3 regions of the Glutamicibacter sp. BSL13 genome follow, and region 3 is predicted to be linked to each of the others. Evidence: predicted binding sites of a transcription regulator. Region 3 holds the regulator's gene; each other region holds the start of a gene.
The links. The regulator LexA, encoded in region 3, represses DNA repair genes until DNA is damaged. The targets are predictions, from matches to a motif close to TCGAACANNTGTTCGA.
Positions count from the first base shown of each region.

Region 1: a site for LexA is predicted at 4,331-4,346, ahead of RCJ92_RS11760 (DUF6504 family protein). Genes of this name have one in related genera too.
Region 2: a site for LexA is predicted at 1,805-1,820, ahead of RCJ92_RS07590 (LexA family protein). Genes of this name have one in related genera too.

Region 1 covers NZ_JAVGCZ010000073.1:5,260-12,893, forward strand. The annotation lists gene RCJ92_RS11725 (hypothetical protein) at 1-244, shown strand, start outside; gene RCJ92_RS11730 (mycoredoxin) at 355-627, opposite strand; gene RCJ92_RS11735 (SOS response-associated peptidase) at 664-1,395, shown strand; gene RCJ92_RS11740 (hypothetical protein) at 1,436-1,711, opposite strand; gene RCJ92_RS11745 (MBL fold metallo-hydrolase) at 1,863-2,492, opposite strand; gene RCJ92_RS11750 (S-(hydroxymethyl)mycothiol dehydrogenase) at 2,492-3,577, opposite strand; gene RCJ92_RS11755 (hypothetical protein) at 3,757-4,197, opposite strand; gene RCJ92_RS11760 (DUF6504 family protein) at 4,387-4,695, shown strand; partial or broken gene RCJ92_RS11765 (DNA polymerase III subunit alpha) at 4,806-7,634, shown strand, end outside.
Region 2 covers NZ_JAVGCZ010000030.1:30-7,663, forward strand. The annotation lists gene RCJ92_RS07585 (Y-family DNA polymerase) at 60-1,385, opposite strand; gene RCJ92_RS07590 (LexA family protein) at 1,375-1,791, opposite strand; gene RCJ92_RS07595 (NAD(P)H-binding protein) at 1,945-2,793, shown strand; gene RCJ92_RS07600 (NAD(P)/FAD-dependent oxidoreductase) at 2,946-4,223, opposite strand; gene RCJ92_RS07605 (hypothetical protein) at 4,586-5,779, shown strand; gene RCJ92_RS07610 (malonic semialdehyde reductase) at 5,861-6,481, opposite strand; gene RCJ92_RS07615 (sensor histidine kinase) at 6,823-7,634, opposite strand, start outside.
Region 3 covers NZ_JAVGCZ010000022.1:1,599-9,232, forward strand. The annotation lists gene RCJ92_RS06140 (hypothetical protein) at 1-35, opposite strand, end outside; gene hisH (imidazole glycerol phosphate synthase subunit HisH) at 38-673, opposite strand; gene hisB (imidazoleglycerol-phosphate dehydratase HisB) at 674-1,294, opposite strand; gene RCJ92_RS06155 (histidinol-phosphate transaminase) at 1,307-2,431, opposite strand; gene RCJ92_RS06160 (LysM peptidoglycan-binding domain-containing protein) at 2,505-2,861, opposite strand; gene lexA (transcriptional repressor LexA) at 3,122-3,841, shown strand; gene RCJ92_RS06170 (NUDIX hydrolase) at 3,968-4,441, opposite strand; gene RCJ92_RS06175 (glycoside hydrolase family 76 protein) at 4,438-5,511, opposite strand; gene RCJ92_RS06180 (NADPH:quinone reductase) at 5,653-6,636, shown strand; gene RCJ92_RS06185 (ATP-dependent DNA helicase) at 6,662-7,634, opposite strand, start outside.

The sequences.
Region 1 (7,634 bases), on a different contig from region 3:
CCAACGGGTGGTGGCCGGGGCGTGGCTTTTTTCATCGGTCTTCGTCATCAGCGAATCGGCTCCCATCCGTGCCGTGCTCGACGAGGTCTACCAGCGGATGCAGATCCCCATGGATCCATCGACCATTGGGGCGGCTGATGACCTGGTTCCCGGGCTCAGCGTCGAGGACTTTACCCGAGCTCTACTAAAGGAGTACTCCACCAGATACCAGTTGGACCAAGTGGGGGAGAAGACACTTAGTTAGCAACGCCGACCCGGGGTCAGCCAGCTACGGTCGGATAGCGCAATGCCCAGCAGGCCGCGGTGCGGGCTGCTGGGCATTGCGCTAAGTTCTCTGATCAATCACCGACGCCGTTAGGCGCGTTCCAGGACCTCTTCGATGCGCGGATTGGTGGCTGCGCTGCCGTCGGAGAACACCAGTGTCGGCACGGTCTGGTTGCCGCCGTTGAAGGACTCGACGATCTGGGCGGTGCCTTCCACCTCTTCGATGTTCACCTCGGTGTACTTCACACCCTTCTGGTCCATCATGCGCTTGAGGTTGCGGCAGTAACCGCACCAGCTGGTGGTGAACATGGTTACCGACCCGGATTCCGGGATGTACTGGTCATAATTTACTGGGTTGCTCATACCTCATTGAACCATTTTGCTGGCAGACTTGTTCCCATGTGCGGAAGATACGTCATGGCCAAGGCCATCGGGGATCTGGTGGCCGAAGCGGAAGCCGAAGCGGATGCGAACCTGGAATTGCGCCAGTCCTGGAATGTTGCGCCGACCACCGATGTGCCGATCGTCCTGGAGCGGCTGATCGACGGGCAGTTGCATCGCCAAGTCCATGTGGCCCGGTGGGGCCTGGTTCCCGGCTGGGCCAAGGACCTGTCGGTCGGGGTGCGGGCCTTCAACGCCCGCAGCGAGACCGCCGAAAGCAAGCCGACCTTTCGGGCCGCGGTGAAGAAACGCCGGGCCGCGGTGCCCGTGGAAGGCTACTACGAGTGGAAGAAGGAGCCCGGGGGCAAGAAACGTCCCTACTTCGTGCACACCGGGGACGGAAGCCTGATCTTCTTTGCCGGCCTCTACGAGTGGTGGAAGGACGAGGACGGCAGCTGGATCCTGTCCACCTCCATCCTCACCATGGAATCGCCCCAGGAATCGGAGCCCGGGGTGCTGGGGGAACTGGCTGGCCTGCACGACCGCCTGCCGATTCCCATGGACAAGGACATGATGGCCCGGTGGCTGGCCCCCATGGACGAGGACGGGGCGGGGCTGATTGAGCAGCTGCGTGAGCAGGCCTTCGACGTTGCCTCCCAGTGGGCCATGCATGAGGTGGACTCCGCCGTGGGCAACGTCCGCAACAACTCACCGGAACTGGTCGAACCCCATACCTCCCAGCTGTTCTAGCCCGTTCCGGCCCGGCGGGCGCCCGAGGCAGCGGCCGTGGCTAGCGCCGGCGCCGGCCCAGCCGGATGCCCAGTCCCAGGAAGAACGCCGCCACCCCGGCAAAGAGCAGCACCAGGGCGGCCACCGCCATCGGCGTGGGGCCGGGAAAATAGGTGGTCTCGCTCAGCGGCGCGTAGGCGAACCAGCCGAATTCGCGCAGCTGGCGGGCATCCCACCACTTCATGACCAGCCCGGCGATCAGGCACAGGACTCCGCTCAGCATCAGGATGGCGGCCCCGCGAGGCCGCGGTTTCGTACCGGGAAGGTTCGTTGACATGTTGTCATTATGACCGGGTCCCGCGCACTTTCAGCGCCGGGCGCGCGGGCCGGACCCACTGGGGAGTCACCAAAGCAAAAACCTGCCGTCGGGCGATGGCGGGTCAGCCATGGCGCGACGGCAGGTTTAGCGCGGAAGGTTGCCCCAGGACCTAGTGGCCGCGGGCGATCCACTCATCCAGGTTCGGGGCCTCGGCCGCGATGCTGGTGCTCGGCCCGTGCCCGGTGTAGACCACGGTCTTCTCCGGCAGGTTCAGCAGGCGTTCGCGGATCGATTCGATGATCGTCTCGAAGCTCGAGTAGCTGCGCCCGGTGGCGCCAGGGCCCCCGCTGAACAGGGTGTCACCACTGAACACCACATCCAGCTCCGGCACGTGGAAGCACGTGGAGCCCGGCGAGTGCCCGGGGGTATGCATCGCATGCAGGGTGACCCCGGCGATGGAGAACTGGTCCCCGTCCTTGATCTCCGCGTCTGGCTTGCGCTCCGGGTAGACCGCGTCCCAGAGCATCGAGTCCTCCGGGTTCAGGTACAGCGGGGCGCCGACCTTGTCGGCGAACTCCCCGGCGGCGCGGATGTGGTCATCGTGGCCGTGGGTGAGCAGCACCGCCTTGACCTTGCGCTCGCCCAGGGCGGTGAGGATCTTCTCCGGCTCGTGGGCCGGGTCGATGACCAGCACCTCCTTGGCGTCGCCGATGATCCAGACGTTGTTGTCCACATCCCAGGTTCCGCCATCGAGGCTGAAGGTCCCCGAGGTGATCACGTTTTCAATCTGTGCGTTCATTAGAGTTCCACCACCGATCGCAGCACGGTTCCTTCGTGCATCTTGTCAAAGGCCGCCTCAATCTCGTCCAGCTTGATGCGTTCGGAGACAAAGGTGTCCAAGTCCAGGCGGCCGAGCTTGTACTGGTCCACCAGCATCGGGAAGTCCCGGCTGGGCAGGCAGTCCCCGTACCAGGAGCTCTTCAGCGCCCCGCCGCGGCCGAACACGTCCAGCAGCGGCAGCTCCAGGGTCATCTCCGGGGTCGGCACGCCCACCAGTACCACGCGTCCGGCCAGGTCGCGGGCGTAGAAGGCCTGCTTGTAGGTTTCGGGCCGGCCCACCGCGTCGATGACCACATCGGCGCCGAAGCCCCCGGTCAGTTCCTGGATCGCCTGCACGGCGTCCTGCTTGCTGGAGTCCACGGTGTGGGTGGCACCCAGCTTCTGAGCGGTCTTGAGCTTGTCCGGGTTGACGTCCACCGCGATGATGGTGGTCGCCCCGGCCAGCTGGGCGCCGGCGATGGCCGCGGCTCCCACCCCGCCGCAGCCGATCACGGCCACGGACTCACCGCGCTTGACCTCACCGGTGTTGATGGCCGCGCCAATGCCGGCCATGACCCCGCAGCCGAGCAGGCCCACCGCGGCGGCGTCGGCATCCTCGTCGACCTTGGTGCACTGCCCGGCAGCCACCAGGGTCTTCTCGGCGAACGAGCCGATGCCCAGCGCGGCGCTCAGCTCGGTGCCGTCCTCCAGGGTCATCTTCTGGGTGGCGTTGTGGGTGTTGAAGCAGTATTGCGGTTCGCCCTTTTCGCAGGCGCGGCACTGGCCGCACACCGCGCGCCAGTTCAGGATGACCCGGTCGCCAACCTTGACGTTGGTGACGTTCTGCCCGATCTGGGAAACCACCGCAGTGGATTCGTGACCCAGCAGGTACGGGTAATCGTCGCCAATCCCGCCCAACTTGTAGTGCAGGTCGGTGTGGCACACCCCGGTGGTCAGAACGTCGACGACGACTTCACCGGGCCCCGGATCCGGGACGATGATGTCCACGACCTCGACAGGGGCATCCTTGACGCGGGAAATAACGGCTTTAACCTTATGAGGCATGTGTTTTGGTCCCCTTAGATTGAAAAGTTGCAGGTCTTCTCGATGCTATCGGTCGCGCGCCCGGGTTTCTAGGATGTGTCCATTGCGCCCAGGTTTGCCGCGTCCCGGCGTGGAGTGCCGCGAGAGCTGCGGTGTGCTTGTCCGTTCAGGGCGTAAGAGTGTTACGACCGCGCGCAGGGTTAGGGCAATTGCTCGATCCAGCCGCGGATCCTTTGCAGTTCGCCCTGCTCCAGCAACAGCACAACCTGCATCCCGCTGCCGGTGGGCTGAAGCAGCGCCGCCTGGCCCTCGCCCAGGCCCGCTAGAGCAGCGGCGGCCGGGGAACCATTGCCCGCCGCCTTGGTGGTCGCCAGATAGAGCTCCGCCGGGCTGTTGTTCCAGGACTCGAGGATGGCGCTGCGTTCGGTGAAGAAGCTGCGCGCCTCATCCAAGTGGAACCAGCCGGTGAGACTCTGGGTGCTCAGCTCCACGACGGTGATGGGGGTGCGTTTCCTCACCCCGCCCAGCTGCCCGGTGGCGCGCAGCGTGTAGCCGCTGCCATGCAGGGGTTCACCCTGGGCCAGTAGCTGCTGCTGTTGCTCCTCAGCCGCGGTGCGGCTCTTGCGTCCAAATAATCCCATGGGGGCCTTTCGAATGTTCTGCTCCAGGCGGCGAGCCCGCCGCGGTCTCAGCATGACTCTACAGTTCCTGTTTGCGGGCCAGCATCGGCGGCCGACCCAAACTGTCCGGGGCGCTGACTACTGTCGCTACTGATCGAACACGTGTTCGAATACAATTGATGGAGCAGCAGTTAGGAGTCAACCGTGGGCATGTTCACCGAGGCGATCGAGGTTGCGTGCACTCCGGCCGGGGTGCCGTTGCGGGTGCGCTGGAAGGGGCATGAGTATCGCCTGGTGGCCGAACCGCACCGCTGGTTCGAGCGCCGCAAGTGGTGGGACGAGGGTATGCGCGTTCCGCGCGGCACCGGCGCCGGGGTGGTTGACTACGAGATTTGGCGGCTGCAGATCGCCCTGGGCTCCTCCCGCAGCCAGGGGCGGACCATCGATGTCAGCTTTGACCCGCAATCGGCGCGCTGGCGATTGATCCGGGTGCACCAGGAGCTGCCGCTGAGCGCGTAGCGCTTAGGGGTGGTGGCGCCTTCGGGAGGGGCGGCTGAGTAGGGCGTGTGCCAACCGTTCGAAACTTTGTTCTAATAGGGGTCTGGAAAGTTTTGAAGGAATGCCCGCCCATGAGTTTCACCCACCTGAACGTCGTCTCGGCCTACAGCGCCCACTACGGGGTCGACACCCCGGTGCTGCTGGCCGCCCAGGCCAAGGCCGATGGTGCCTGGGCGTTGGGGTTGTGCGACCGGGACGGGCTCTATGGCGCGGTGAAGCACGTAGGTGCCTGCCTGGAGCACGGGCTGAGGCCGATCCTGGGGGTCAACCTGGCGGTTCTTGACCGGCAGGGACGCGCCGGTGGACGCATTCTGCTGCTGGCGCGGGGCAACAGCCGGGGCGCCGGGTACGCGGCCCTGTGCCGGGCGGTCAGCGCCGCGCACACCCACCGCAAGAGCGTGGGACTGAACCGCACCCAGCTGCGCGAGCACCTGGCCGGCGGCAACCTGATGGTGCTGCTGGGCGCCGAATCCGAGGTGGGCAAGGCCATCGAGGCCCGCAACTACACCGCCGCCCGCCAGCTGCTGGCCCAGTGGCGGAAACTGGCCGGCAGGCTGCTGCGCGTGGAGGTCACCACCCACCTCTCGGCCGAGGGGCAGCGCTACTGCCTGGGCCATGCCAGCAAGCTGGTGCGCCTGGCCGGGGAGCTGGGCATCACCCCGGTGCTGAGCAATGCCGTGCGCTATGCCGGCCCGGACGGGGCGGTCACCGCCGACATCCTGGATTCGGCCCGGGTGCTGCACAGCCTGGATGCGCTTGATGAGCTGCAGCCCACCGGGCAGGGCTGGCTGAAAACCCCGCAGGAGATGCACCGCCTGGCCGGGGACATCGCCCGGGCCACCGAGCGCGGCTGGGCTTCCCGGCTGCTGCACGCCACCGAGCAGGTGGCCGCCTGGGCCGCCCTGGATCCCGGCCAGGACCTGGGATGGAAGCGGCCGGTGATCCCCGAGCACCGGATCATCGGGATCACCGGGGACGCCCAGCACCAGCTGCGCCAGCGGGTGCACGCCGCGGTGCCCCGGATGCTGCCGCACACCGATCAAGGGGTCATCGAGTCCCGGCTGGAATTGGAGCTGGGGGTGATCTCCCGGCTGGGGTTCGCCGGCTACTTCCTGACCGTCGCCGAGACCGTGCGGCTGATCACCGACATGGGGGTGCGGGTCTCGGCCCGCGGCTCCGGGGCCTCCTCGCTGGTGAACTTCCTGCTGGGCATCAGCCACGTCAACCCGCTGCAGCACGACCTGGTCTTTGAGCGCTTCCTCTCCGATACCCGCACCACCCTGCCCGATATCGACATCGACGTGGAATCCGCGCGCCGCCACGAGATCTACCACAAGATCTTTGACACCTTCGGCGCCGAACGGGTGAGCCTGATGAGCATGCAAAACGCCTACCGCGCCCGCGGTGCGGTGCGTGATGCCGGGGCGGCGCTGGGCATTGAGCAGGAGCAGGTCGATGAGATCGCCAAGCAGCTGTGGCGCTTTTCCGCCTCCTCCTTCCGCGAGGCGCTGGCCGAGAAACCCGAACTGGCGGCCCTGGCCGGGCGAATCAGCGGCAACCGGCAGCTGGACCAGCTGGTGGACGCCACCGAACGGCTGGACAGGCTGCCACGGCACATTTCCATGCACCCGTGCGGGGTGATCCTCTCCGATGCCACGCTGCTGGAACGCACCGCCGTGCAGCCCTCGGGCATCGGGCTGCCGATGAGCCAGTTCGACAAGCACGACATGGATTTGATGGGGCTGATCAAGCTCGACGTGCTCGGGGTGCGCATGCAGTCGGCGATCGCCTACACCCTGGAGGAGATCAAGCGCCTGCACCCCAACCGGCAGGCCGTGGCCCGCGCCGGCGGACACCGGAACGAGGAGTACATCCAGCAGGACGGGCACATCGACTTCACCAAGGTGCCCCTGGATGATGAGATCACCTTCGAGCTGATCCGCTCCACCCACACCCTGGGCTGCTTCCAGATCGAATCCCCGGGCCAGCGCGAACTGATCGGCAAGCTGGCCCCGCGCGAATTCAACGACCTGATCATCGACATCTCGCTCTTCCGGCCCGGGCCGATGCAGTCGAACATGGTCAAGCCCTACCTGGAGCACCGCCACGGCTTCGCCCCGGCCCAGTACCTGCACCCGGACCTGGTGCCGGCGCTGGCCGAAACCCACGGGGTGACCGTCTTCCACGAACAGGTGCTGCGCATCCTGAACGTGATGACCGGCTGCGACCTGGGGATGGCCGACGTCTACCGCCGCCACCTGGGCAACCCGCAGCGCGAACCGGAGGTCGAACGCTTCTTCCGCACCGCGGCCACCCAGCGCGGCTACGGCCAGCAGACCATCGACGAGGTGTGGGCGGTGCTGGCCGGGTTCGGCTCCTTCGGCTTCTGCAAGGCGCACGGGGCCGCGTTCGCGGTGCCCACCTACCATTCGGCCTGGCTGAAGGCGCATCACCCCGAGGCGTTCCTGGCCGGCATCTGGGAACACGACCCGGGCATGTACCCCAAGCGGCTGCTGGTCTCCGAGGCCCGGCGGATGAACATCCCGATCCTGCCGCTGGACGTGAACCGCTCCACCGGGCACTACCGGGTCGAACGCATCTACGACGGGGGTGCGCGCACCGCCCCGGTGGTTCCGCGCGCCGCCGGCACGGTGCGCCCCGGACAGTACGGGGTGCGCCTGGCCTTCCGCGACATCCACCAGATGAGCGAACGCGAGGTGCAGCGCCTGGTCGCCGGCCAGCCCTACGAGTCGCTGGCCGATGTGCGCCACCGGGCCGGGCTTTCCCGGCGCACCTACCAGAACCTGGCCGCGCTGGGGGTGTTCGACTCCCTGCTGGCCGGCACCACCCGGGCCGACACCATCGCCCACACCCAGTCCATGGCGCACAGCACCCTGCCG
Region 2 (7,634 bases), on a different contig from region 3:
GAAACCTCATGCTCTCATTGTGGCACCCCCGTCCGGCCCCGGCCGCGCGGCAACCGGATTCAGGCCCGGACCGTGGGCAGCTCATCCCAGTTCGTGGTGAAGCGCGGGGACATGTGCTCGCGGCGCATCGCCCAGTCCGGATCCCCGGCCAGCCCGCTGCGTCCCAGCCCGATCGCCTTGCTGCCAAAACGCTCGGTCACCTGTTGCACCATCTGGCTCAGTGTTTCCCCGCTGTCCCCGGCGCCCTGCGGTGCCGGTGCCGCGTCCTGCCACTGCAGGTCCAGCTGCGTGGCCTCGGGCCGGTCGCTCAGCCCGGAGAGGATCACCCCGCCACGCACATACTCCGTGCCGGGCTCCATCAGCCCCTCCATCGCCTGCACCGCCAGCCGGGTGATCAGGATCGGGTCCCGGGTCGCCTGCGGCAGACGCACCTGGGTGGAGGGGAAGGAGGCCGGGCCGGCGGCAAAGCGGCTGGTTCCGGCCATCACCGTCAGCAGTGCGGCGTAGCGCCCCTCCCGCGCCAGGCGCGCCGCGGCCTTTTGGGCGTAGAAGCTCATCACCTCGCGCATCTGCTCCCGGCTGGTCACCGGGTGGGCGAAGGAACGGGTGAACATCACCTGCCCCTTGTCGGCACGCTCCTCCACCGGGCCGATGCAGCGGGTTCCGCCCAGTTCAAAAACGGTGCGCTGCAGCACCACGGAGAACCTCTTGCGGATCAGCTGCGGGTCCGCGCCCGCCAGGTCGGCGATGCTCACGATGCCCATCCCGGCCAGTTTCCTGCCGGTTTTGCGTCCCACACCCCACACCTCGGTGACCGGAACCAGGGACTTGATCCGCGCCACCACCTCCGGGTCCATCAGCTGCTCCACGCAGACCCCCTGCAGTCCGGGGTTCTTCTTCGCCACATGGTTGGCGAACTTGGCCAGCGTCTTGGTGGCGGCCACCCCCACGCAGACCGGCACCCCCACCGAACGCTGCAGGGCCGCCCTAATCTGCGCGGCCGTGCGCTGCACCTGCTGCAGGGACCCGGTCAACCCCAGGAAGGACTCGTCGATGGAATACACCTCCTGCCAGGTTCCGAAGCGTGCCAGCACCTCCATGACCCGGGCCGAGAGGTCCCCGTACAGTTCGTAGTTGCTCGAGCGCACCGCCAGCCCGTGGCTGCGCTGCAGGTCGCGGACCTGGAAGTAGGGTTGGCCGGTGGTGATGCCCAGGGCCTTGGCCTCGGCGGAGCGGGCCACCACGCACCCGTCGTTGTTGGACAGCACCACCACCGGCCGGTTGCGCAGGGTGGGGTCAAAAACCCGTTCGCAGGAAACGTAGAAGTTGTTCACGTCCACCAGGGCGATGTGCTCGCCGGCCTGTGCGGATGGGTCAGCGGACATAATGCAGGCACCTGGTCACGACGCCGAACACCTCGACCTCGTCATGCTCACCCAGCCACTGCGGCTGGGCCGACTCGTCGCTGAGCAGCCCGACCCGGCCCCGCTCCACCTGCCAGCGGCGCACCAGCATCTGCTCATTGAGGCTCAGCACCACCACGCTGCCGTGCTGGACCGAGCGGGAGCGGTCCACGATGATTTCATCCCCGTCATGGATCCCCGCGGAGACCATCGCCCCTCCGGCGACCCGCATGATGAATGTGGAGACGCGGTCGGTAATCAGCAGCCGGTTCAGGTCCAGCCCGCCGTCGAAGTAGTCGCGCGCCGGTGAGGGGAACCCCATGGCCTGCACCGCGCCGACCGGCCCGCTGCTGCTGGCCTCGGGAACCAGCGGATCCTTCGCAGCCATCGCCCACCACTTTTCGTACACATATTCGAATACTGTGATTCTAGCAAGGAAACACGCCGCAGTGTCTATGCTGTAAGCAGGCAGGATTCGCGCACCACGGCCGTCGGCCGGCGCGCCTGCCAAGATTGCACCCGGGGGAAGAGAGCCGCATTCGTGAAGGTACTACTGATCAGCTGCGGGGACGTGGGCACGGAAGCCGGTTTCCGCTTCCAGGCCCGCGGAGCCCATGTCACCGCCTGGCGGCGCAATCCGCAGAAGCTGCCGCCAACCTTTCACGGGCAGCAGGTGGATGTGGCCAGCGGGCAGCTGCCGCCAATCGACCCGGACACCGAGGTCGTGCTGTTCACCCCGGTCCCGGCCAGCCGCGACGCCGCAGGCTACGAGCACAGCTATCTGCAGGCGGCACGGCACCTGGTCACCGCCCTGCAACAACAGGCTCCCGCGCTGCGCAGGCTGTTCTACATTTCCTCCACGGCGGTGAACGCCGGCAACGACGGGCAGTGGGTCACCGAGCAACACCCCAAGGAGCCGCGGCGGGAAACCGCCAAGGTCCTGGCCCGCACCGAGGACTACCTGCTGGATTCAGCCCTGCCGGTCACGATCCTGCGCGCCTCGGGCATCTACGGACCGGGGCGCACCCGGCTGATTGACTCCCTGCGCGAGGGCAAGGCCCGCCTGCCGCGAAGCTCGCAGTGGACCAACCGGGTCCACCGCGACGATCTGGCCAAGGCCGTGGTGCATCTGGCGCACTTTGGCTCCGATATCGACGAGCTCTACCTGGCCACCGACAACGAGCCGGCCCAGCTGGCCGAGGTCTACGAGCACCTGGCCGGCCTATTGGGCACCACGCTGCCACCCGCCAGCGAGGAGGCCCCCGGCAGTGGGGCCGACCGGCGGCTGAGCAACGCACGCTTGCGCGCCACCGGCTGGGAGCCGACCTTCCCGAATTATCGGGAAGGATACCGGGCCATCCTGCGCGGCTCCGGTCGCCGCCACCACTGACCGCGCAACACCTTGAAGGTTCCCGGCCCCGGCGCTCCGGGGCGACCCGAGCCTCGGGGCCGGGCTCTTAAACGGCCTCGCGGCCGGATCCCCCAAGGTGAGGCTCCGGCCGCGAGGCAGAATGCGTGTTGGTCTTCGACCGATTACTGGTCTTAGAAGCCCTTGCGCAACGGGTTGAAGTGACGGGCCACCGCGGGCACCGACTGGCCGGTGATCTGCGAGGCCAGGATCTTGCCGGTCAGCGGACCCAGGGCCACGCCCCACATGCCATGTCCGCCACCAACGGAGACGCGCGAGGAGTTGGTCTGCCCGATCAGCGGCAGGCCATCGGCGGTGCAGGGACGCCCGCCAACCCATTCCTCCTGGCGGTTCTCCCAGTTGATGCCGGTGTAGACCGGCTTCGCGGCCGCCACAATGGCCTCGATGCGCTTGGGCTCGAGCTTGTGGTTGGCGTCGCGGAACTCCATGGTGCCGGCGATGCGGAAGCGGTCCCCCAGAGGGGTGCAGGCCACGCGCTGTGCCGGGAAGTAAATCGGGTGGGTCGGCATGTGCTCCGGCTTGACCGTGAAGGAGTAGCCGCGGCCTGCCTGCACGACGACGTTCACGCCGAACTTCTTGGTCAGGTCGTTCATCCAGGCACCGGTGGCCATGACCACGTGATCCGCGGTGATTGCGCGGCCCTCGGAACCGATGACGGTCACCGAGCCGCCGTTGTCCCGCACATCGGTGACGTTGAACGAGCCGATGATGTCACCGCCGCGGGCCTGAACGGACTCCGCCAGCGAAGCCATGTACTTCGGCGGGTTCAGGAAGCGCTGGTTCTTGATGGCAATGCCGGCCACGACGTTCTCCGACAGGGTCGGTTCGATGCCGCGCAGCTCATCGCCCGTCAGCAGGTCGTATTCCACGCTGCCACCGGTCTTGTGGATCATCTCGAATTCGTGCAGCAGCCCGTCGCGGTCCGCCATGGTGCGGAAGCCGGTGAGGAACGGGTTGGCCGGAGTGGTGGTTTCGTGCACGCCCGGGCCGGCCGAGGTGGATTCGGAAATCTCGTCGAAGGCGTCCAGGCCGCTGGTGCCGATCTCGGAGAAGGTCCGCATGGCCTGCTCCCACTTCTTCGGGGTGCTGTGCCAGGCGAAGCCGAGCAGGAAGCGGATCAGCTTGGCGTCGGCCTTCAGCGGGATGTACAGCGGCGAGGCCGGGTCAAACATCATCTTCAGCCCGTTGGTGAAGACCGAGGGCTCTGCAATCGGCAGGGTCAGGGCCGGGGTCAGCCAGCCGGCATTGCCCCAGGATGCACCGGAGGCGACACCGCCGCGGTCTACGACCGTGACCTTCACACCCTGCTCCTGGAGGTACCAGGCGGTCGACAGGCCGACGAAGCCCGCGCCGACTATAACTACATGATCCGGGGCAGCACCCTTGGCCATGATCCACACTCCTTGGAAACCAACGAAAATCTTTTACTTCCCCTGAAGACACAAGGGAATAACTTTGCACTCACTGTCTCGGTTTTGCCGCCCGATTGCAACGCGGACTGGAGATTCCACGGTGATCCAGACCACATTCCAAGCTACACTGAATTTTTTGGAGCAAAACTTGGGAAATACCGCAATATTTGCGGCGCTCAAGGGGCTTTTGCCGCCTCTGCTCCGAATACCGATGTTTTGCTGATGTTTTCCACGTTTTGGAATTCCAGCCCGCCGATGGAGCCCATCGGGGCTAAGAACCGCCTGCGTAGACTGGAATCAGATTCTTACTGCCAACCTACGCAAAGGACCGCGCGCCCGTCATGGCATCACGCAAACCGCACAAGAAGAAGACCGCCCAGGGCCACCCCGCGCGCCGCCCCGGCGCGAGCTCGGTACCCTTCGAAACCGAGGTCCGCCAGGCCCTGCAGCCCTTCAAGCAGGCCCTGTACCGCCACTTCCAGCACGAGTCTGCCACCGAAACCCGCGCCGCGCTGGAGGGGCTGACCACCTTGCTGACCGTGCATGCGCAGCTGCGCAAGGAAGTCGATGTGACAACCCTGGATTCCACAGCCCTGGGTGAGCAACTCGGGCACCTGCGCTCGTTGGGTGAGGAAGTGCTCAAGGCCAGCGCCGGGCTGCTGAAGCAGTACCTGGTCTTCCTGGGTCAAAGCGCCCACTTCGGCGGCAGCGTCGAGGACTTCAAAGCCAGCTTCGAGTTCCTTTCCCGCATGGCCGGAGACTCCCCCATCGTCGTGCCCTTCATGGAGGACGACGAGGCCAACGCCGCACTGGAGCAGTTGCCGCTGGTCTTCGCCGCGCGGGAGCTGGTGGCGTGGGTTGGCGCGGGTCAGCCGACAGACCCCAGTGGCGTGCTGCACGGCGAGCAGCTGCAGCAGGCCGCCGCGGCCTTGGGCATGGACGTGCGGATTGATGGGGCCGCCACGGACCCAGTAAAGGATTGGGAACCGGCCGATGGAACGGCAGTTTCCTCCCTCGGCCAGATTCCACGGCTTTCGGCCTACTGGGATGCCCTGATTGGAACGGCCATGCTGCGTTACGATGCGCCCAACGCAGTGCCCACCGAGAGCCTGCGGGACGCCCTGAACGCCGCCACCGGCCCAGGCGCCCGGCTGATCAAGGAGCTCGTCGCCGAAGTTATCTTCTCCAACGTGCTCACCAATGCTCTGGCGGTTCCCGGTCAAGGCGAGGTGGCCGAGATGGTGGCCGGCGTCTTGAGCAATGCCGCCTCGTCCAACCAGCCGCGTGCCGAGTTCGCGTTGCAAGTACCGGGCAAGGATGACTTGCCCGAGGAACAACATCACCTGATTCCCAAGCTGGAATCGACCATACCCGAAGTTGAGCGCGTGCTGCGCTGCTTCGAACGCGAGGGCCTGGTGGTCATCGACGAGTTCATCGAGGTGCCAGAAGTCGTTCGCGGCCCGCTGGAACGCGCGCTGGAGAAGGTATCCGAACGGCTGCTCAGCGGCGAATCCGAGGCCCCAGAACAGGACTAGCAAACAGTCCCACGAACAGGACGTCTGATACAGGTGGGGGCGCGGTCCGAACATGGACCGCGCCCCCACCTGTACTTCTTGCTAGAGGTTGCGCACCGCGAACTTCGCCTCATGGCGCGGCAGGCGCTCCATCCAGGCATTGGCGCCCGGCTTGCCGACGTTGACGATCATGAAGGACTTGTGGCCCGTTTCTTCGTTAATGGCCGCGTCCACAGCTGCATGGTCAAATCCACCCATCGGTCCGGCGGCCAGGCCTACTGCGCGCACAGCCATCAGGAAGTAGCCCGCCTGCAGCCAGGCATTGCTGCTGCCCACGGCGGCACGAGACTCGGCGTCCTCGAACATTGCCTTGCGTTCCGGGGCGTGCGGGAAGAACTTGGGGAACTGTTCATGCCATTCCGGATCGAAGGACAACACCGCCAGGGCCGGGGCCGCCAGCGCCTTGGCAGCATTTGAGCCGGACATGGTAGCGGCGATGGCGTTGCGCGCTTCATCGCTCTTGATCCAACTGATGCGCAGCGGCTGATTGTTCATCAGCGTCGGACCCATCTTCATGGCATCGTAAATGGCTTCGAGGGATTCATCGGATACGGGTTCGCCACTGAAGGAATTAGCGCTGCGGGCTTCGAAAAACAGCTGATCCATCGCTGCGGGATCGATGGTGTATGCGTCGTGGGCCGTGGCATATGCCTGCTGGGTCACGGGGTCTCCTTCAGGGGCGAATTCGTTTACAACTCAACAGTTCGCCATCATTGGGGATCCGTGCAACCGATTGTGAGTGGAAGCACACGCAGAATGCGTTTGGGCGTTATAAAAGGTACGTTGCATGTACTCTCGGACACGGCATGCGATGGGGGCACATCACCGAGAAAGTTACACTCCGTAGTACACGCAACGTACCTTTTAATCACTGCGGATAAAATCAGGAGCCACTCGCAAAACCCCGTCATTCGTCTTCCGCGGTGATCGGTCTTCACCGATACATATCTAACTTAACCCGTCATTCTGTGAAGCGAAATAGTACTTAAGTAGGAGGGGGTGGGTCAGAAGGGGATCTCAGCGACCAAAATCCACTGGTGAGCATGCTTTCCGGCCTCAAATTGGCCTCCGAAAGCCCGCATGCGGTCTTCCATGCCAATGAGACCACTGCCACCCCACAACGCGTCGTTGGTGGCGATCTTCTTGCTAGTCATCACTTGATTCACCATGCGCAGCACCGCAGTGTCTCCGCGGCGTTTGAGCGAAATGGAGCATTGGCTACCAGGCTCAGCATGTTTGATGATGTTGGTAGTTGCTTCCTGCATCACTCGATAGAGGGCAGTATGTGCCGAGCGTGGTAATTCAGTAATTTCTTGTTCGTCGACGTCAGTCTCCACGTCGAACCCAGCATCTCTGAGACGCTGGGAGAAAACCGTTACTCCCTGGAGGGCTTGGATGGTAGTTGCCGATGGTTTCCCGTTGAGATCTGCCCCGATATCACTCATGGTTCCGTCGCTACGGAGCACATTAAGCATTAGCCGTAGATCGTGCAAGGTTTCCGAACTGAGTTTAGAGATCACGTCGATCGCTTCACGCGACGTATTAGCGTCATTTGCAAATTTTGCGGCTTTTGACTGCATCGCCACGATGGTGATGTCGTGGGCGACGATGTCATGAAGATCTCGCGCGATGTTCTTGCGCTCATCACGAATAGCGTTCTCTGTACGCTCCCGCAGTCTCTCCATCTGTTTCACGCTCTGCTGGTTCTTCTCGAGCAGCACAAAGATGCTGCGTGAGGTCATAAAAGCAAGAATAACTACGGGAATTTGTACGACTAGCGTGATTGCGTCATCCTGAGCACGGATGGCAAACTGCA
Region 3 (7,634 bases):
AAGGCTCCGACTCCCAACAAGACAACGGTCCACATGTTTAGAGGGTCTCCAACCAGTTGCGCAGCAGGCGGTTGCCCGCCGTGCCGGATTTCTCGGGGTGGAACTGGACCGCGGAGAGCGGACCGTTTTCCACGGCGGCGACAAACGGGGTGCCGTGGGTGCTCCAGGTGACCTTGGGGGCGCTCATCGCCGGCTGGGTGATGTCAAACTCCCAGTGGCGCACGCCGTAGGAGTGCACGAAGTAGAACCGCTCCTGTTCGATCCCCTCGAACAATCGGCTGCCCTCGGGAACCTGGACGGTGTTCCAGCCCATGTGTGGGATCACTTCGGCTTCCAGGCGCTCCACGACGCCGGGCCATTCGCCCAGGCCCTGGCTGCGCACCCCGTGTTCCACGCCCTCATCGAAGAAGACCTGGTGGCCAACGCAGATGCCCAGCACCGGTCGGCCGCCGGCAACCCGGCGTCCGATCCAGCGCGGCGCGTCAATGGCCTTGAGCTGTTGCATCACCGAGGCGTAGGCCCCCACCCCGGGGACCACCAGGCCATCGGCTTCCAGGATCGCGGTGGAGTTGGCGGTCAACTCCACATTGGCTCCGGCCGCCTCCAGGGCGCGTACCGCAGAGCGGACATTGCCGGACCCGTAGTCCAGGACGACTACGTTTTTACTTCCCACCTACAGCGCACCCTTCGTGGACGGGATTTGGTCCCCCATGCGGGGGTCGGTTTCCACCGCTTCGCGCAGCGCCCGTGCCAGGGCCTTGAACTGCGCTTCAACGATGTGGTGTGGGTCGCGCCCGGAGAGTACCTCGATGTGGGCGCAGATCTGGGCGTGGAAGGTCAGCGACTCGAAGACGTGGCGCGTCATCGACCCGGTGAAGTGCCCGCCGATCAGGTGGTATTCCTGGCCGGCCGGCTCCCCGCCGTGCACCAGGTAGGGCCGGCCGGAGATGTCCACGACGGCGCGGGCCAGGGCCTCGTCCAACGGCGCGTAGGCGGTGCCGAACCGGCGGATGCCGGCCTTGTTGCCCAGGGCAGTGCGCAGCACCTCGCCAATGGTGATGGCGGTGTCCTCCACGGTGTGGTGCACGTCGATGTGGGTGTCGCCGGTGGCGCGCACGGTCAGGTCGATCAGCGAGTGCTTGGACAGTGCGGTGAGCATGTGGTCGAAGAACGGCACGGAGGTGCTGATCTCGGACTTGCCGGTGCCGTCCAGGTCAAGTTCAACGAACACGGACGACTCGCTGGTCACGCGTTCCATGCGGGCTTTGCGGCCGCCCAGGGATTCGGCAGACATCTTCTTCCTTCGCTAGCTTCTGGCAGTTTGCTGGTGCGCCGGTTCGAGCAGCTCGCTGAGCCGGTCGAGGAAGGCGGTGGTTTCCGCCTCGGTGCCGGCGGTGACGCGCAGGGTGCCAGGGATCCCGTTGTTACGCACAATGATCCCTGCCTCGAGCAGGCCCTGCCAAATCGCTTCCGGATCCTGCAGCCCGCCGAAGAACACGAAGTTCGAATCGCTGACCGAGGGCTGCAGGCCCAGTTCGGTCAACCGGGTGACGATCCGGTCACGCTGGGTCTTGATCTGTTCGACCTCGGCCAGCAGTGCGTCCACGTTTTTCAGTGCCGCGATCGCGGTGGCCTGGGTGACCGCCGAGAGGTGGTAGGGCAGGCGCACCAACCGGATGGCGTCACTGACTTCAGGGGCCGCGGCCAGATAGCCAAGGCGTGCCCCGGCCAGCGCAAACGCCTTGGACATGGTCCGGGTGACGATCAGGCGCTGGCGGCCGGGCAGCAGGCCCAGCGCGGACTTGGTGCCGGCCAACGCGAACTCGGCGTAGGCCTCATCGACGATCACGATCGCGTTGTTCTCGCTGGCCGCCTCGTAGACGGCCTGGATGACATCCAGCCCCAGGGCGGTACCCGTGGGGTTGTTGGGTGAGCAGAGGATCACGATGTTCGGGCGGTGTTCGCGCACCTGACTGGCGGCCGATTCGGCGCTGAGCGTGAAGTCCGCGGCACGGGTTCCGGCGATGAAGGCGGTATCGGTGCCGCTGGCCAGCAGCGGGTACATGGAGTACGTGGGTACGAAGCTCATGACGCTGCGTCCCGGTCCACCGAAGGCCTGGAGGATTTGCTGCAGGATTTCGTTCGAGCCGTTCGCCGCCCAGATGTTCTCGGCGCGCAGTTCATGCCCCAGGTAGTCGGCGAGCAGTTCACGCAGTTCGGTGAATTCGCGGTCCGGGTAGCGGTTGAGGGTGGTGGCGGCCTTGGCCACTTCTTGTGCAATTGCCTCGACCACGGCCGGCGGCAGTGGATGGGTGTTTTCGTTGACGTTCAACTGGATGGGCACGTCGATTTGCGGCGCGCCGTAGGGAGAGAGCCCGCGGAGATTCTCACGCAAGGGCAGTTGACTTAACAGTTCACTGCGGTCTTTCACACGGTAATTCTAAGCTGGGGCGGGCGCTGGCAGTGAATCAGTGACGCTCCAGGCGGTAACAATGAACCGCGGGCTATTGCTGGTCCAGGACCGGAATCTGCAGGGTTTGTCCGGCCTGCAGCACGCCGCCATGCAGCGAGTTCATTTCGCCGATGTAGCGAATGGCATCTTCCTGGTTGTAGCCTTGCGCGTATTCGCTGGCCAAGTCCCACAGGGTGTCCCCGGGAATGACGGTCACCTCCACCGTTTCAACGCCTACTGGCTCCTGGTCGGAGGCCATTACGGAGTTGGAGAACGTGGTCAGCAGGAAAGTTGCGGCCAGGGCCAGCAGGAAGACCGGAACCCCGATCAACACAACCCAGCCGCGTCGGGTCAGGCGGATTCGCATGCGTGTGGTGCTTTGATCTTTATCCAGTGCCGTAGTGGCCATGGCCGATCTCCTCTCAGGACGAGCGTGATGCGAGTTTCTAATGTTCGAACATCCCATTCGAAGATATGTTCGGATCTAGTACATCTTTTCTAACAGAGCTCGGCGACACTTGTCTAGATAGTTCGAACAAATCTTTGAAAGAGGCTTCGAAATCCACTAGGATTTCGAAGTAAATCGAGCATGAAGACATCACAACAGTCAGCACCGACAGTTTGACCGCTCGGCCATGACTCGCAATCGTTAGGGAAGGCAGAAATTACATGTCAGCATCACAACGCACTCCGCGTGCCAATGCTCGGTCGCTGACCATCCGCCAGAAGAAGATCCTGGAAACCATCCAGCGGGCCATCGGGAACAACGGCTACCCGCCCTCGATGCGTGAGATTGGCGACTCGGTCGGGTTGGCCAGCCTCTCCTCGGTAACCCACCAGTTGGGTCAGCTGGAGAAGCTCGGCTATATCCGCCGGGACCCGCGCCGCCCCCGCGCCATGGAAATTCTGCTTCCGCTGCAGCTGAACGACGAGTCTGAATCCGCTTCCAAGGAACCGGCCGCCCAGCCGGAGCCGGCCGATGACACCAAGGTCATTGAGCTGAGCACCTCGGCGGACACCACGATGGTGCCACTGGTTGGACGCATTGCCGCCGGTGGTCCGATCCTGGCTGAGCAGAGCGTCGAGGATGTCTTCTCCCTGCCGCGTCAGCTCGTGGGCCACGGTGAGCTGTTCATGTTGCGGGTTTCGGGCGACTCCATGGTGGATGCCGCCATTTGCGACGGCGACTGGGTGGTGGTGCGCCGTCAGCAGACCGCCGACAACGGCGACATCGTTGCCGCCCTGCTGGATGAGGAAGCCACCGTCAAGACCTTCCGCCAGCGTGATGGCCACACCTGGCTGCTTCCGCAGAACTCGCGCTACGAACCGATTCTGGGCGACAGCGCCACCATCATGGGCCGCGTTGTTTCGGTGATGCGTTCGCTCTAGCCTTCCTGCCACCTTCGGCACAGTCCCGGTGTTTCGCGTTGCCAAACGCGGCACGCCGGGATTTTGTTTTGGCTCTGCTCGACGCTCCCACCCAAGCCGGGAATCAATTCATCCGGATAACGTCCGCTAGGGAGCGAGGCAGGTGAAGTCCTGCAGTGGCAGGCGCAGTTGTTCAAGGACCACCTTTTCGTGGGGCACCACGGGGATTGGCAGGTCATCGAGCCCGAACCAGCGAAGATCCACGGCTTTGTCCGGCTCGTGGATCTCGGGTGTGCCCTGCCAGGTGCGGCATTCGAAAAAGAAGTCGACGCGGCCGGGCTGATCCTTGACCGCAGCCGGGCGCTGCAGCACCGTCAGGGGGTGAAGATGTTCTTGGCAGACCCGTACACCCAGCTCCTCGCCAGCTTCTCGAATGGCTGCCGCTACTGCGCTTTCCCCATTCTCCAGATGCCCGGCGGCGGCAGCGCCCCAGTACCCGTCCAGGAAACCAGTGCCTCGCCGCTGTTGCAGCAGCACGGCGTCGGCTTGGCGAAAGATCACGTAACACACTGCGGTGAGTCCGCTGCGAGCCGGAGGCAAGTCCTGCGGTGGAAGGCTCATGAGGTCCGTCGTTTCAGGTCGGTGCTCCGCGTGACGACCGCTGCGGCCGAGAGGATGCTCCAGCGCTGCACGGCTTCGGACAGCTGGGCCGTCTGCTTGTCCAGGACGGTGGCGGCGGTATCGGAAACGAGCCGCGCGGCGGTTTGCCGCGCCTGCTGCGGCAGCCGGTGATCCGTAGCGGCCAGCGCCAGGTAGCGGCAGAGGATTCCGGTGAACAGGCTCCCATCCCCGCCCTGTTCCAGGCGCAGCCCCTGCTGGGGAACGGTGAGCCGATGGTCCACCGCGTCGATGAGGTCGGCGGCCTGGCGCAGGTACCGTTCGTCCCCGAGCTCCAGCCAGGCCCCAAGGATTGGGCCCTGGTTGTAGGTGTAGATCTGTCCTTCGAGCCGATGCCCGGCGTTAACCAGATAGATCCCATCCAGGTAGAGGCCCAGGGTGGGGTCGAAGAGCTTCTCGCGCATCCAGTCGACCAGCGCGCCAGCGGTTTTCCGGTCCCCGATGCGGGCGAAGTGCAGGGCCGCGGGGCCGTTGACCGGCACGTTCTTGAACGCGCGTTTGCGTGACCAGTACAGGCCGCCGCCAAGCACCGAATCCTGACCGCTGCGCAGTTGGCGGGTCAGCGAGTCCACCGCCGACTGGGCAAGTTTTGCCGGTTGTTGGTGCAGTTCCAGGGACAGCGCGTTCAGCCGGTGGCTGGAGAGCGCCAGCCAGGCCATGTCATCAAAAAAATAGTTCGGGAACACCCCGAAGTTGCGGATCTTGATCCCGCGCAGCAGCCGCAGCCCGCGGCGCACCTCGGCCTTGGCTGCCTCGGGTGCGCCGGCCCGCACATAGTGACACCCCATGTCCACGATCGCGTCCAGGTAGTGGGCCTGCCACCAGTAGTGCCATTCAGACCATGGGGCGTCCCCTCGGATCCGGCGCCCACGGGCTGCCGGCGCCTTAGGGGTGGGAACCGGTGCCCGCAACGCTCCGATCCAGGTGCCGGGCAGCCCCATGAGCCGGTGCCCGAAACGGTCGTTGACATCACGGGCAGCGTTGTCGGCCAGCGCGGTCCAGCTGTGGGTCATGCACTGCTCCTCTACCTGACAGGGGTCGGCGGGCAACCACCGGGTGCGGCGGTGTTCTGTGACGAGTCTACGTTTCCCGCCCAGCGCGCGCATTTGCCGCCGTACTTGGCTTGGCGCCGGCCGCGGGAGCATGCTGGAGACATGATGCGTGCAGCGGTTATCGATGTTCCAGGTCCGGCTGAATCCGTTGCGGTGCGTGAGGTTCCGATTCCCACACCGAAACCGGACGAGGTGTTGGTGCGCGCCGAGTTCTCCTGCGTGAACCATGTGGACACCTTTGTGCGTTCCGGCGCGTACGCCACCGAGCTTCCCTCCCCGTTCATCATCGGTCGGGATGTGGCCGGCACGGTCGAGGCCGTGGGTGAGTCGGTCACCGGGTTCAGCGTCGGGGACCGGGTCTGGTCAAACTCGTTGGGGTATGACAGGCGGCAGGGGTCCTTTGCCGAATTCTGCGTGGTGCCGGCCGCACGGCTTTTCACGGTCCCGCAGAACGTGGCGGATTTGCGCGGCGTGGTGGCGCTGTCCCATGCCATGACCACCGCGTGGCTGGGGCTGGGGCGCAGCGCACCGCTGGCCGCCGGGCAGTCGGTGTTCATTGGTGGGGCGGCCGGTGCCGTGGGCAGTGCAGCCGTGCAGTTTGCTTGCGCCCGCGGCGCCCGGGTGATTGCCAGCGCCGCCCCAGCGGATCATTCGTGGGTCAGGGGTTTGGGGGCTGACACCGTGCTGGACTATGCCCGGCCCGACCTCATCGAAGCGGTGGCCTCCCACGTGCCCGAAGGTACGGCGATCTGGTGGGACACGTCGGGTCACCAGCAGCTGGCCCAGCTTATCCCGGCGCTGGCCAACCGGGGCACCGTGTTGATTTCCGCGGGCCTGCAGGCCGAGGCCAGCATTCCGGTCGGTGCGCTCTACACCCGGGATGTGAGCGTGAAGGGTTTCGCCGTCTCGAACGCGAGAGCCGAGGAACTTTCTGCGGCGGCCGCCGCGCTGAATGAGTTGCTGGCCACGAGGGAGCTGAAGTACCGGGTGGATCGCGAGTTGCCCCTGGAGCAGGCGGGCGAAGCCCACCGGCTGGTGGAGGCCGGTGGGCTTCATGGAAAGGTTCTGGTGCGCCTGCGCGGCTGACCCGGGCGGGGGCGGCCGGCACCGGCTACTTGTTCGGGTTCAGCCGTTTGAGCACCCCGAGGATGACCTTCTTGTCCGGGGTGGGCCACATCGGCGGCAGCGAGCTCTTCAGGTAGCCGCCGTAGCGTGCGGTGGCCATCCGGGAATCCAGCACCGCCACCACGCCCTTGTCGTTGATCGAGCGGATCAGGCGTCCGGCCCCCTGGGCCAGGCGCACCGCTGCGTGGGCGGCGGAGACCTGCATGAATCCGTTGCCGCCGTGGCGGGCGATGTCCTGGGTGCGGGCCTTGGAGATCGGGTCATCGGGGCGCGGGAACGGGATCTTGTCGATGATCACCAGCCGGCAGGCGTCCCCCGGCACGTCCACCCCCTGCCACAGGGTCATGGTGCCGAACAGGCACGCATCCCGGTCGGCGCTGAAGTCGGCGACCAGGGATTTCATGCTCGCCTCCCCCTGGCACAGGATCGGCACGTCCAGCTTCGGGCGCAGGATCGCCGCTGCCTCCTCGGCGGAGCGCTTCGAGGTGAACAGCACCAGCGCCCCTCCCCCGGAGGCCTCGATCAGATCCTCGATCTCATCCAGGGTTTCGGCGCTGAGCTGCCGCCCTGGCTTGGGCAGGTGCTTGGCCACGTACAGGATCCCCTGCTTGGGGTAGTTGAACGGGCTGCCCACGTCCACGCCCTGCCAGGAGGGGGCGCCCTCCCCCATCAGGCCCAGCGCCCCGGCGACGGAGTCGAACTGGGCGCCGATGGCCAGGGTGGCGCTGGTGAGCACGACGGTGCGCCCGTCAAACAGGCCCTCGCGCAGTTTGCCGGCCACCGACAGCGGCGCCACGTTCAGGGTGGCGGGGGTGGATTCATCGGCCTCCACGTAGCCGCGGCCCTCAACGAACTCGCGCGGCCGTGACGTCCAGATCACCTCGCGGCGTTCCTCGTGCTCCAGCATCCGCAGCGAGTCATCGAGCACCGCCTGCATCTGCGATCGGGCCGTCTGCCGG